3 regions of the Paenibacillus sp. FSL H8-0079 genome follow, and region 3 is predicted to be linked to each of the others. Evidence: predicted binding sites of a transcription regulator. Region 3 holds the regulator's gene; each other region holds the start of a gene.
What was found. Region 3 encodes NrdR, which represses ribonucleotide reductase genes. Its sites were predicted from a motif close to AACACNATATATNGTGTT; they were not measured.
Positions count from the first base shown of each region.

Region 1: a site for NrdR is predicted at 2,391-2,408, ahead of MHI06_RS27550 (anaerobic ribonucleoside triphosphate reductase). Genes of this name have one in related genera too.
Region 2: a site for NrdR is predicted at 1,964-1,981, ahead of MHI06_RS10505 (adenosylcobalamin-dependent ribonucleoside-diphosphate reductase). Genes of this name have one in related genera too.

Region 1 covers NZ_CP150300.1:6,176,350-6,180,657, reverse strand. Annotated here, with positions in the region: gene nrdG (anaerobic ribonucleoside-triphosphate reductase activating protein) at 1-385, opposite strand, end outside; gene MHI06_RS27550 (anaerobic ribonucleoside triphosphate reductase) at 382-2,343, opposite strand; gene MHI06_RS27545 (histidine kinase dimerization/phospho-acceptor domain-containing protein) at 2,825-4,308, shown strand, end outside.
Region 2 covers NZ_CP150300.1:2,300,191-2,304,498, forward strand. Annotated here, with positions in the region: gene MHI06_RS10500 (SNF2-related protein) at 1-1,579, opposite strand, end outside; gene MHI06_RS10505 (adenosylcobalamin-dependent ribonucleoside-diphosphate reductase) at 2,043-4,308, shown strand, end outside.
Region 3 covers NZ_CP150300.1:2,155,907-2,160,214, forward strand. Annotated here, with positions in the region: gene MHI06_RS09785 (MntP/YtaF family protein) at 14-829, shown strand; gene coaE (dephospho-CoA kinase) at 839-1,435, shown strand; gene MHI06_RS09795 (lytic transglycosylase domain-containing protein) at 1,432-1,995, shown strand; gene MHI06_RS09800 (alpha/beta-type small acid-soluble spore protein) at 2,078-2,299, opposite strand; gene nrdR (transcriptional regulator NrdR) at 2,416-2,883, shown strand; tRNA gene MHI06_RS09810 (tRNA-Ala) at 3,069-3,141, shown strand; gene MHI06_RS09815 (S-layer homology domain-containing protein) at 3,685-4,308, shown strand, end outside.

The DNA of each region.
Region 1 (4,308 bases), 2.7 Mb from region 3:
TCCCGTCGATAATAACATCGCACAACTGGGCAAGCTCCGCCCTCGCAGAATCGGTAATCAGCTCTTCATATTCGAATCCCGTATAGGCCCATACCGTCATATCAGGACGTGCAGCCCGAAGCTGCTGAACCCAGGACGTACATTCTGCTGCCGAGAAAAAGGGATCACCACCACACAACGTAACACCATCCAGCAACGGATGGTTCGTCACTTCATACAGAATCTGCTGCTGCCGCTCTTCTGTAAAGGGCTCACCCGCTCGAAAGCTCCATGAATCCGGACTGAAGCAGCCCGGACAGGCGTGACGGCATCCGCTGATGAACAACACGGCACGCAGGCCTGTCCCTTCATTCACCGACTCCGGGATGTATCCATACAGATTCACCGGTGCTTCACCCGATCCCGTACTTCGGCCTGTTTCGCAGCATTGAAGCGTACTTTGTAATCTCCGGTCAGATAGCCAGTTACGCGGCGTAACCGCTGGAAGTGCACATGGTCCTCATGGACTTCACAACCTGGGCATACATCCCCGATGACCCCTTCATAACCACATGCAGGGCAGCGATCAATCGGATGATTAATAGAGAAATAACCGATATCTTGTGCCAGTGCATACTGTACGATCCGCAGGAAAGCTGCGGTGTTGGCTCGAACGTTTCCGTCAAGCTCCACATAGGAGATTGCACCCGCATTACATAACGTGTGGAACGGGGCCTCCACTTCAATCTTCCGATAAGCTGGAAGAGTGTGATAGACCGGGATATGGAATGAATTCGTATAATACTCACGATCATTAACTCCAGGAATGAGGCCATAACGCTCTCTGTCAATCTTCGTGAATTTGCCGGACAACCCTTCAGCAGGTGTGGCAAACAGGGTGATATTCAGGTTATGCTGCTCGCTCATCCGGTCACAGAACTCTCTCATGGTCCGAATAATATTCAGCGCTTCCCGATGCACATGAGGGTCCTGGCCATGATGGCGTCCATAGAGAGCTGTCATACATTCAGCGAGACCGATAAACCCAAGGGATAACGTGCCGTGTTTCAGCAGATCGGCAACAGGTTCATTCGGAGCGAGCTGCTCTCCACCTTCCCATACACCCTCCCGCATCATGAAGTCGGATGCCTTGGCAGGTTGCACAGTTTGGATGCGGTAGCGATGCAACAGGCCGTCAGCGGCATTATGCATCACGGATTCCAGAGCGGTGTAGAAGCCTGCCCGATCGGCAACGGCTCTGCTGCCTTGGCAGATACCAAACCGGATGCCGAGCTTGACCAGGTTAATCGTATTGAAGGACAGATTGCCCTTACCACTTTGACGATTGCGCCCAAAGCGGTCAGCCAGTGTACGTGTGCGGCATCCCATGGTGGCGATGATTGTATCCGGATCCTCCGGATGATAATAGGGCAAGTTGAAGGAGGCATCCACATTGACAAAGTTGGGATACATCCGCCGTGATGAACAGGTGACTGCCAGACGGAACAAGTCATAGTTCGGCTCGCCTTGAGCCTGATTAATCCCCTGTTTGCATTGGAAAATATGTTGAGGGAAGACAGGAGTCTCGCCGTTGCCCAGACCACGGATGGTCGCTTCCAGCAATGAGCGTGATACCAGGCGTCCTTCCGCTGATGTGCATAATCCATAGTTCAGTGAAGTAAACGGAATCTGACCACCTGCCCGACTGCTCATCGTATTCAGGTTATGAATCAGCGATTCAGCAGCTTGTCCTGTCTCAAGTTCAGTCTCTTCATAGGCGAAGGCATACGCCTGTGGACACTGATTCTTCGCTTCAATGCTGTCCAGATGAAGCTGTTCATCCTCAAGCAGGATATTCTCACCAAAGAGGCGTTGTCCTTTACGGTAATGTTTGCGGAAAGACCGCAGTACATACGGAGCCAGATCCCAGTCAATCTTATTGGCTGATACGCCACCATATTGACTGTTCTGCTGGGATTGGAAGATGATCGCAACTAGAGCCATGGCAGACATGATCGTCTGAGGTGTGCGCACCGATCCGTTGCCTGTGTTGAAACCCGCAGCGAGGAGACGGTCAAACGGGATAAAGATACAGTTGGTCGTTCCGAGTGCATACTGGTCCAGATCGTGTACATACAGATCCCCGTTCTCCACAGCTTGAGCAAGCTCTTCCGGCAACACATGACGCAGAGCATGCCACTTGGCGGTCTCCGAACCGAGCCTGCTCATCTTGCCGCTGAAGGAGTCTCCATTCAGATTGGCATTTTCCCTCAGCGTATCGGCGTCTTCAGCGCCAATAATTCGTCTTCCCAGGTCGGATAATAGATCGGATGCCGGTGGAGTGGCATACTCAAGCATGTTCATGTAAGGTTCCTCCTAAAATGATTTTGGATATCATTCAATTTCCGTGTAACACTATATGTAGATTCGTATTATCCATTTATAAACTATATGTGGGTTTTTGGGTGTGATAATGATCACACTGCTTACTGGGCACAGTGGACTTTCCGTTTATTGTTACGGGTTAAAGGTTCCCAAAGTCTGAGCGAAAGCGTATAATTTCTAGTTATCCTGCAAGTAAATATCCGAAGTCGGACAAGATGGGTTTTGATCAATCTGAAAAGGAGATTTGACATGACTTTTCGGTTATTAAACCATCCGTTTAAGACCTGCCTTTGTCCAAAAATGGGCTATGGGCAGGGAGTATGATTCTCTTATACTTCTACGGTGTTAATCATATAAGTATAGATTGTGACAGCTATTCGGATTTTTGATGACCCCTGTACGTAATTAAACATTCTGATATACAGATTTGAAAGTGCAGCTAAGATAAGAGGGGTGAATCATGGGAACGGCAGAAGGCATTACGAGAGGCTTCTATGAAGATATAAAGGAAGCTGCGGCCCATATCGTAGACGTATTAAGCGGTATATTGAAGGTCAATACCATCTTCGTTGCCACGAATGACGGGGTAACGAATGTCATTTTGGAGGCTTTTAATCGTGCGGAAGAGTTAATCGTTAAAGGCAGTGTCCTTCCATTTACGGATTCATATTGCAGCCTGGTATTGAGAGATAAAGGTAGCGTTCTTACCATCCAGGATACATGTGAACATCCGATGACACGATCTATGGACGTCACAAGCGGGCTCGGAAATCGTTTCTTCGTGGGCGTACCCATTATGCGAAGATCCGGCGAAACATTCGGTACCATCTGTTTGATGGATAATCCGGATTACGTGATTAGTGAACCCGACATGAAGACACTGAATGCGATGGCTGTCTTCCTGGGTTATGTTGTCGATCTGGAGAGCACGTTACATGTACAGGAGCGGAAACTGAGTGATTCGGAACAGATGCAAGAGCAGCTCCAGGCAGAGAAGGAACGGGCCGAGTCCGAGGCCATGACCAAAACGCAGATGCTAAAACTGATGAGTCATGAGATTCGTAATCCCCTGAACGGCATTCTGGGACTGACAGATCTGATGCGCACTCCGGATATGTCCGAGGAGCAGTCGGAGTATGTGAATATGATTGAGACGAGCGGCAATATCCTGCTCTCCTTGCTGAATAATATGATGAATTTCAATATTAATGAGGCAGGAAAAACCGTTATACATGACGATCCGTTCGATCTGGTCGGTACCATCGAGAACACCGTCTATCTCTATGCGGGGATTGCGGCGGGCAAAAACATTGAGTTGGGATTAAATCTCGAACTGAATGTGTCGCAAGTGTTCGTTGGTGATGAGGTCAAGATTGGACAACTGCTTGCGCATGTCATTCAATATGCTATGGATTCAACGCGTGAAGGCTCGGTTCTGATCACGGCAGTGGTGAACGGAGATGAAACCGAGGAGACCGGTACACTTCTGCTCAAGGTGAAGTACACGGGCCAGATGTTATCGGATATCCAAAAACTGATCGGAAGCAATCTGGGTCTGGCTGTAAGTCAGAACCTTGCCATTCTCATGCATGGCCGTATTCAGGTGGATCGTGTGATGGAGAATGAGACGGAATTCCAGATTAGCCTTCCATTACGCAGATATTGGGAGTTGCCGCAGCTTGCAAGTGTCCAGCAGCGGTTAAGAGGCCGAAAGGTATTGCTTGCCAAAGATCCTGACATTCTGCAAGGCGTTTCTTCCCTGATGCGCAGATGGGAGATGGATGTGCATATGACCTCCGGTTCGACGGTAGCGCATGACTGGATCAAGGAAGGCTTCAAGCCGGATGTGGCCGTTGTGGATATGGGATTACTGGAAGGCGGCGCAGTCGATTTTGTACATGAACTGAAGCAACGTACGGACAATCTGCCCGTCATTGTACTGGT
Region 2 (4,308 bases), 140 kb from region 3:
GTTCCAGAATGACATCCAGCCCGCCGATCACCATCTCGAACATATTGATCTTCTCATGCAGCAGATTCAAAATATGTTCCTCGATGGTTCCGGTTGTGGACAGGTTGAAAATGTTCACGTCATTCTGCTGTCCCAGCCGATGCACCCGACCGATTCGCTGCTCTACCCGCATGGGGTTCCAAGGCAGATCGAAGTTGATCATATGATGGCAAAATTGCAGATTAATGCCCTCGCCACCCGCTTCGGTTGCAATCATGGCCTGCACACGTCCGCGGAAGAGGTCCATCATCCAGTCTTTTTTGCCCCGATTCATGCCACCCCGATAGGGGACAGCCGTAAGCCCGTTGTTGCGGAAATAGTTCAGCAGATACTCCTGCGTGGCCCGGTATTCGGTGAAGATAATTACTTTTTCATTCATGTTCCGAACCAGTTCCATCGTTTTCTCCGCTTTGGTATTCTCCTTGATCGCTTTAATATGGGCAACGAGTTCCCAAATTTTGTCCCGAAGGGGAGAGTCCAGCGGAAGTTTCTTCGACAGATTAACCAGTGTTACGAATACAGCATCCCGACTGCTGCACACTTCCCGCTGTAATGTAACAAGGGAAAGCATGCTGCTCAAGTTGCCGCCGGCTTCCTGGTACTGGTCTTTAACAAAGGAAGTCACGCCATCATATAGCGCCTGTTCTTCGGGCGACAGTTGCAGATTCACATTGGAGACGTTCCGTTTGGTAAATTGGACGGGGCCTTCGCCGCGGCGGTTACGAATCATGACTTTGGATAACTCGTTCTTAAGCTGCTCCTGATTTTTCGGAACCCGTTTGTCAACGACAAAGTTGGCTGCAAAATCACCCTGACGACCTAGTTGACCCGGCTTCAGCAGGTTGATCAGATTGAACAACTCACTCATATCGTTCTGCACAGGTGTAGCTGTGAGCAGCAGACAATACTTTTTGCGCAATTTCAGCATGAATTGATAGTTGGTTGTTTTCTTGTTTTTGAGCTTATGAGCCTCATCAATAATAATCATGTCGTAATCGGTATTCAGCAGCATATCTTTATGCGGATCACGTTTGGCTGTATCCATGGAAGCAACAACCACTTCATTCTGCCAGGAATAGGCCTTTTTCTGGGCAATGGCAGGGATGCCGAATTTCGAATTCAACTCCCGTACCCATTGCAGCACAAGAGACGCTGGTACGAGAATGAGTACCTTGGATACGAGACCCCGAACCATATATTCTTTCAGAATGAGACCGGCTTCAATGGTTTTGCCAAGACCCACCTCATCGGCAAGAATGGCCCGGCCTGACATTTCAAATAATACTCTGCGTGCAGTGTCCATCTGGTGAGGGAGTGGAGTGAGGCCTTGTAGATGCTTGAGACATTGGATCTCGTCAAAATTGGGAATCAAGTTGGTCTCTTCGGCTTGAATACCGAGTTGAAAGAGGCGGTAATCCCCCCAAGGACCTCCTTTATCCAGTCGTGATTCCAACTGATTGATCCAGCTCCGATCAAATTCCAACGGAACGGGCAGCTCAGCTACAGGTTGATTCGTGTGGTGCGGGTTTTTCCGGTTCATGGTGTTTCCTCCCCTGCCATACGTGATGACGTTTTATTCGTAGGTAATAGTATGGACGAATGAGAGTCAGTTCATAACTATGTAAGTTCAAATAAGGAATATTTACACTTGTCACTCCGATGACAGAATAACCTTCCGATCGCTGTTATCCCCAGATTTTTTTGATTCCCTTGTCCAAAGGGGGAAAACCCGGGGATAAAGGCGAACGCTTCGCTTCTTCAGATTATTTCTGTCCTCTCCGTTCTTGTGTAAAAAGTTTAGTTGAACCAATGTGAACTACAGTTTATTTACAAGAAGCTTGTCCGAGCATGGGGAATCTATGAAGATGGACTATGATAAAAGTCGCATGGAAAATCAATATATGGTGTAATATACTTAATTCATATCACTATATGTGGTGTTTCATCATATTTTAGTTGTATAGTGAAAAAGGAGCTTTATTCCGGGGAGGTTGAACGTTGCGATGAAATCGAACCAACGATCGTACCAATTAGAAGGACTCAGCGAAAAAATATTTCTGGACCGATACGCCTGGAAGGACGCTGATTCGAATCATGCCAAGGTCGGGGATGTTGTATTGGTATTAACGAAGGATGATCCCAAGTTCCCAACCAAGGAAGTGGGCGAAATCATAGAACGTAAGGGTCAGCTTGTAAAGGTAAGGACTCGAAGCGGAGAGATCATCGAGACAAACGTGGAGAAATTGACACTCAACATAGAAAAAACTCCGGAAGAGATGTGGAACCGTCTTGCCAAAGCGATGGCTTCTGTCGAATCCACAGCCGATCAGCGGGCAACGTGGGAGTCCAAGTTCCGCTCTGTGTTGGAAGATTGGAAGTTAGTACCCGGAGGCCGCATTGCTGCGGGTGCGGGAGCAAGCGATGAGCTGACACTCTTCAATTGTTATGTCATTCCGTCTCCGCAAGACAGTCGGAGTGGCATTATGAGAACCTTGACCGAGATGACGGAGATTATGGCACGTGGGGGAGGTGTTGGCATTAATTTGTCCTCTTTGCGTCCTCGCCGAGCGGTGGTGAAAGGTGTCAACGGATCATCCAGCGGTTCCGTATCGTGGGGCGGATTGTTCAGTTATACGACTGGACTGATTGAACAGGGTGGAAGCCGCCGGGGTGCGCTCATGCTCATGATGAATGACTGGCATCCGGATGTGCTTGATTTTATTACCGTGAAACAAACGATGGGGCAGGTGACCAATGCCAATCTGTCTGTATGTGTGAGCAACGCATTTATGGAGGCTGTCAAGCAGGACGGAGATTGGGATTTGGTGTTCCCTGATACGAACGATCCGGACTATGACACCGAGTGGAATGGGGATATGCAGCAGTGGAAAGCGGCAGGTCATTCGGTCGTGCACTATCGTACACTGAAGGCTCGCGAAATCTGGCATTCCATTATTGAATCAGCCTGGAAATCGGCAGAGCCTGGTGTGGTATTCATGGAGTACTACAACCAGATGTCCAACAGCTGGTACTTCAATCCGATCATCTGTACTAATCCGTGCGGGGAACAAGGCCTGCCTGGTTGGGGTGTATGTAATCTGTCAGCGATCAATCTGTCCAAATTCTACGATGAGACGAATCATGATGTGGCATGGGATGAACTGGCGGAAACCACTCGGATCTCGGCTAGATTTTTGGACAATGTCATCGATGCAACACCGTATCATTTTGAGGAAAACAGACTGAATCAGCAGCGTGAACGCCGGGTGGGGCTTGGCACGATGGGACTGGCAGAGCTGATGATTAAGCTGCGTATTCGATACGGCAGTCCTGAATCTCTTGCATTTCTGGATAAACTGTATGGATTCATGGCGAAGGAGGCCTATCTGGCATCGGCAGAGATTGCAGCAGAGAAGGGAGCTTTCCCAGCTTTCGAAGCTGAACCGTATTTACAGAGTGGATTCATGAAAAACATGGTTGCGACGTACCCTGAAGTGGGAGAGGCCATTCGTAAACAGGGCATTCGAAATGTCACACTGATTACACAGGCGCCAACGGGAAGTACAGGTACGATGGTGGGCACCTCCACAGGTATTGAGCCGTATTTCGCCTTCAAGTATTTTCGTCAAAGCCGTCTAGGTTATGATGAACAGTTCGTACCGATTGCGCAAGATTGGCTGGATGAACATCCGGGTGAAGCATTACCAGACTATTATGTGACGGCGATGGATCTGTCGGCTGAGAATCACATCCGGGTGCAGGCTGCGATCCAGCAATGGGTGGATAGCTCAATCTCAAAGACGGCCAACTGTCCGGCTGATTTTACAGTGGAGGATACAGCTGAGCTGTACGAATTAGCCTTCGATCTTGGCTGCAAGGGAGTAACGATATACCGCGATGGTAGCAGGGATGTGCAGGTGTTGTCCACGTCGAAGAAGGAAGAGACCAAGATCGAAGATGAGAACACGGTGGAAGCAGGAGAGAAGAATGTCGTATCTGCAATAGATAACCCGAATAATATCGGAGGGCAGGCAGGTGTTGGATCTTTCACTAGCGAGGTTGATGGTGGGGCTCTTTCTTCCGATCAAACCTCTCCGTCTGCTAAAGTGTTGGATAAACAATATAGAAGCCGTCCTCAGGTACTGCGCGGTGCGACATACAAAATCAATACGCCATTCGGTATGGCTTACATTACGATCAATGATCTGGAGGGAACCCCGGGTGAAATTTTCCTGAACGTGGGCAAAGCAGGATCGGATGTGTTCGCGA
Region 3 (4,308 bases):
TACCCATACTGGCATCTTCAGTTGGCACGAGTACCGCACAGAGGAGGAATCCGGGGTGCTGCATCATTTTATTTCATTGCTGGCGCTTGCTTTGGCGCTTAGTTTAGATGGTTTTGGAGTCGGGATTACATATGGGTTACGGAGGACTAAGATTCCCCTGTTATCTATCGCTGTTATTTCGATCTGTTCGGGATTGGTTATTGCCTTGTCGATGCAAGTAGGTGTGCTGTTGTCCCATGTGGTGTCACCGGATATCGCTTCGATTGTGGGAGCCGTTATATTGATAGGCATTGGTGCATGGTCACTGTTGCAACTTATTCGAAAGCAAGGCAAAGAACAGCTGGAAACAGACACTAGAACGAACGAGGGAACGGAAACAAAGGTAACTGAAGTTGGAGAAACAAAAGAGACGCTGTCGGATTCAAAGGGTAGAAATCAGGTGCTTGCGCTGGATCTGGAGCAATCGGCGTCTGGTGGCTCGTTGGAACGAATGGTATTTACACTGGAGTTGCGTAAGCTGGGGGTCGTCATTCAGATCCTTCGGAGTCCCTCCAAGGCGGATATGGATAACTCGGGGAGCATATCTGCCCAGGAAGCGATGTGGCTTGGTATTGCACTGTCTCTGGATGCGTTTGGGGCAGGATTGGGAGCGGCACTTTTGGGATTTCCTACACTATGGACGGCACTCATTATTGCACTGTTTAGTGGGGCGTTTCTGTCACTCGGCATGAAGGTTGGACTGCGTTTCTCAGCTCTGCGCTGGATGCGAAGACTGTCTGTATTGCCAGCACTATTGTTAATGATTATGGGAATAATGAAGCTGTTATGAGGTGAAACGATGAATATAGGCTTAACCGGCGGGATCGCGACAGGCAAAAGCAGTGTTTCCGCCTATCTCGCCAGTAAGGGAGCGTTGCTCATCGATGCAGACGTTATTGCCCGGGAAGTTATGATGCCCGGGCATCCCGTGTTGGCCGCCGCTGTTGAGCGGTTCGGACAAGCCATACTGAACGAAGATGGAACACTGGATCGGAAAAAGCTTGGAAGTATTGTTTTTCAACAACCCGAGGAACGAAAGGCATTGGAGGCTATCACACACCCGGCGATCCGTAGAGAGATGCGTGAACGGGCTGCCGCATACGCGGTGCAACATCCGGATAAACTTGTGGTATCTGATATTCCTTTGTTATACGAATCGGGTCTGGAAGATGGTTTCGAGGAAGTGATGGTTGTATATGTTCCCAGGTCAGTCCAACGAGATCGCTTGATGATTCGGGATGGAATGACTGCGGCACAGGCTGAAGCCCGGATGGATGTACAGATGGATATTGAGCGCAAAAAGCAGCTTGCAGACATTGTCATCGATAACAGCAGCATATGGTCAGAGACGGAGCAGCAAATTGACTCATTTCTACAACGTAAGGGTTTGTTATGAAAATATTACGCAAGAAACGTGTACTGCTGTTGATGTTTGTGTCCTTTGTACTCGTGCTATTTCTGAATACAAACTGGATGGCATGGTTCTATCCGATTCATTATAAGGAAGAGATTCGTGCCCAATCTCAGAGCTACGAGGTTGATCCGTTTCTGATTGCTTCCATTATCAAGGTGGAGACCAATTTCAAGACAAGCAAGGAATCCAAACGAGGTGCCATTGGGCTCATGCAACTGATGCCGGACACTGCGAACTGGATATTGGAACAAGCCAAAATTCCTCACACTTCACTGGAGGAATTGAAGCACGAGCCAGAACGAAATATTCAATTAGGTACATGGTATCTGCGGAATCTGTCCGATCAATTCGATGGCAATGAAGCCGTTATGATCGCTGCCTATAATGCGGGTCCAGGTAAAGTGAACAGTTGGCTTAGAGATGGTGTATGGGATGGCTCATTCGATACGGTGAAAGATATTCCGTTTGGTGAGACGCGTCACTATGTACAAAGGGTCATTTACTATTATAATCAGTATGTAAAGATCTATAATACGTTCTGAGTATATAAGTAGAAGCACAGAGCAGGCCGGTTGTTCACCGGCCGCTCCATGCTCCTCTGTGTAGCGTATTACGATGCAGATATTATTGGTATTGACCTGCCAATTGCTGTTCTGCAATTGTTACCAGACGCTTCGTGATGTATCCACCGATCGAACCGTTCTCGTAAGAAGTCATGTTACCTTGGTATCCGTCTTGTGGGATGCTGATTCCGAGTTCTTGAGCAACTTCATATTTCAGTTGTTCGAGGGCTGCGGAAGCTTTAGTTACCACCAAGTTGTTGGAGTTACCGTTGCTTTGTGCCATTGCTGTTCACCTCCTCGCGGGTTGGTAAAAGTATTATGTGTCGGCAATGCGTTTTTCATTACAAAATGAGTACAGGGAATATGTGGTAAAAAGTAAAACGTGGGAAGTGATCTGATTTGAAATGTCCTTATTGCGCTTTTCTGGGCACCAAAGTCCTTGATTCAAGGCCAGCTAATGAATCGAAGTCGATTCGTCGCCGTCGTGAATGTGAGCAGTGCGCCAGAAGATTTACAACGTTTGAGATGATTGAAGAAACACCGCTGATCGTTATTAAGAAAGATGGCAGCCGGGAAGAGTTCAGCCGGGACAAGATTCTCCGTGGGCTTATTCGTGCCTGTGAGAAACGTCCAGTCTCTGTAGAGACGCTGGAGATGATGGTATCTGAGGTAGAGAAGTCTTTGCGTAATACTGCCGATGCTGAAGTCGAGAGTCGCCAGATTGGTGAGCTATTGATGGAACAGCTGTTTCCAGTCGATGAAGTGGCATATGTGCGCTTTGCTTCCGTGTATCGCCAGTTCAAAGACATCAATATGTTCATGAAAGAACTAAAATCCCTGTTGTCCAAAGACGATCGGGAGCATTAGTGAAGTGGGTAAGGGGAGAAGAGCAGTCTGGGGTTCCAGTCCGTGTGTGCCAGTGAAATCGGTTGTTCTTCTCCAATCACTTTGGAGCATGAAAAAGTGATTGACAGCGAAAGCTGGATTTTATATGATATAGGAGTCGCCTGCGGAACGTAGCAGTGCTGAACAAGTTATTCATTTCATATCCTGGGGCCTTAGCTCAGCTGGGAGAGCGCATCGCTGGCAGCGATGAGGTCAGGGGTTCGATCCCCCTAGGCTCCATATAAACTTAAAATGATGAAAACCCTTGCGGAGCAAGGGTTTTTTATTGCTTTATTAATCGGAATATATACTCATCAAGCTGAGGCGATCACTCACATGTATAAAGGTAGTTTGAGTACGCGTGAAGTGGCTAAGTTCATCTACTCCATGTTTTGGATCGCATTTACTCTCTCCCACCACGATCAGTAATACCACATTATTATTTGAATGTTTAAGCTATAACTTTTTTATATATGAAGCTAATAAGCTATGAACCTAATTTAGTGATTTATAGCTTTTTTGTCGTTAAAACATTTGATTGTGTTTTATAGGGGGAAATTACTAGGGGCGAAGAACCTTGCATATCTCGCATCTATGCATAATAGGTTATAGAAATTTGTAGAAGTAAATATCAAAGTTTATTTTGAATTTTCTTTATAGATTAATCCTAGTAGTGAAAAGATTATGGTGTATTATAATATTAACAGTTAGGTGCGTTTTTAATTTTTAGATAAGAACATTCATATTACATACTAATAAAGAACGGAAGGAAGCGTTGCAACCATGTTACATGCAAGAAAGATGAACCTTTTAAAAAAAAGAGTTCTTATCGTAATTGGTATTTTATTGATTGCTTTCGCAATGTCGGAATCTAGCCTAGCGTCATCCGTTGATCCAATTGATCAAACAACGGATACAGACAATACGATCCCGGATTCGCATGGCGGATCAAAGGGAGTAGGACAAAGCTTTACTGCAGGCAAAACGGGATGGATGTACGATGTCGATGTATTTCTTGCTCAATCCTCAGCTGCTGAGCGGGAGATAAGCTTGACGATTCATGAAGGCGCCGATATTAATGGGACAGTACTAGGCGTAGCGAAGGTAAGCAGTAGTATTGTGCCTGTTTTTCCGGGAGGATGGGTTCGGTTTAATTTTGACGAAGGGATTTACGTGGAGTCTAATAAGGAGTATAGCATGATGATGGAGACAACCAATAATGACCCAAATCAAGTAAACCAAGTCACTTGGAGAATATACACTCCTAGTGCATATACTGGCGGTACACCGTATTATTTTGGACATTGGAATAATTTCAATTTTGATTTTGCATTCAGGACGTATGTAGCTTCTCAGCAGAGGGACTATTCGACTATTTTGCAGTTGGATCAGCTTACAACAACTTAT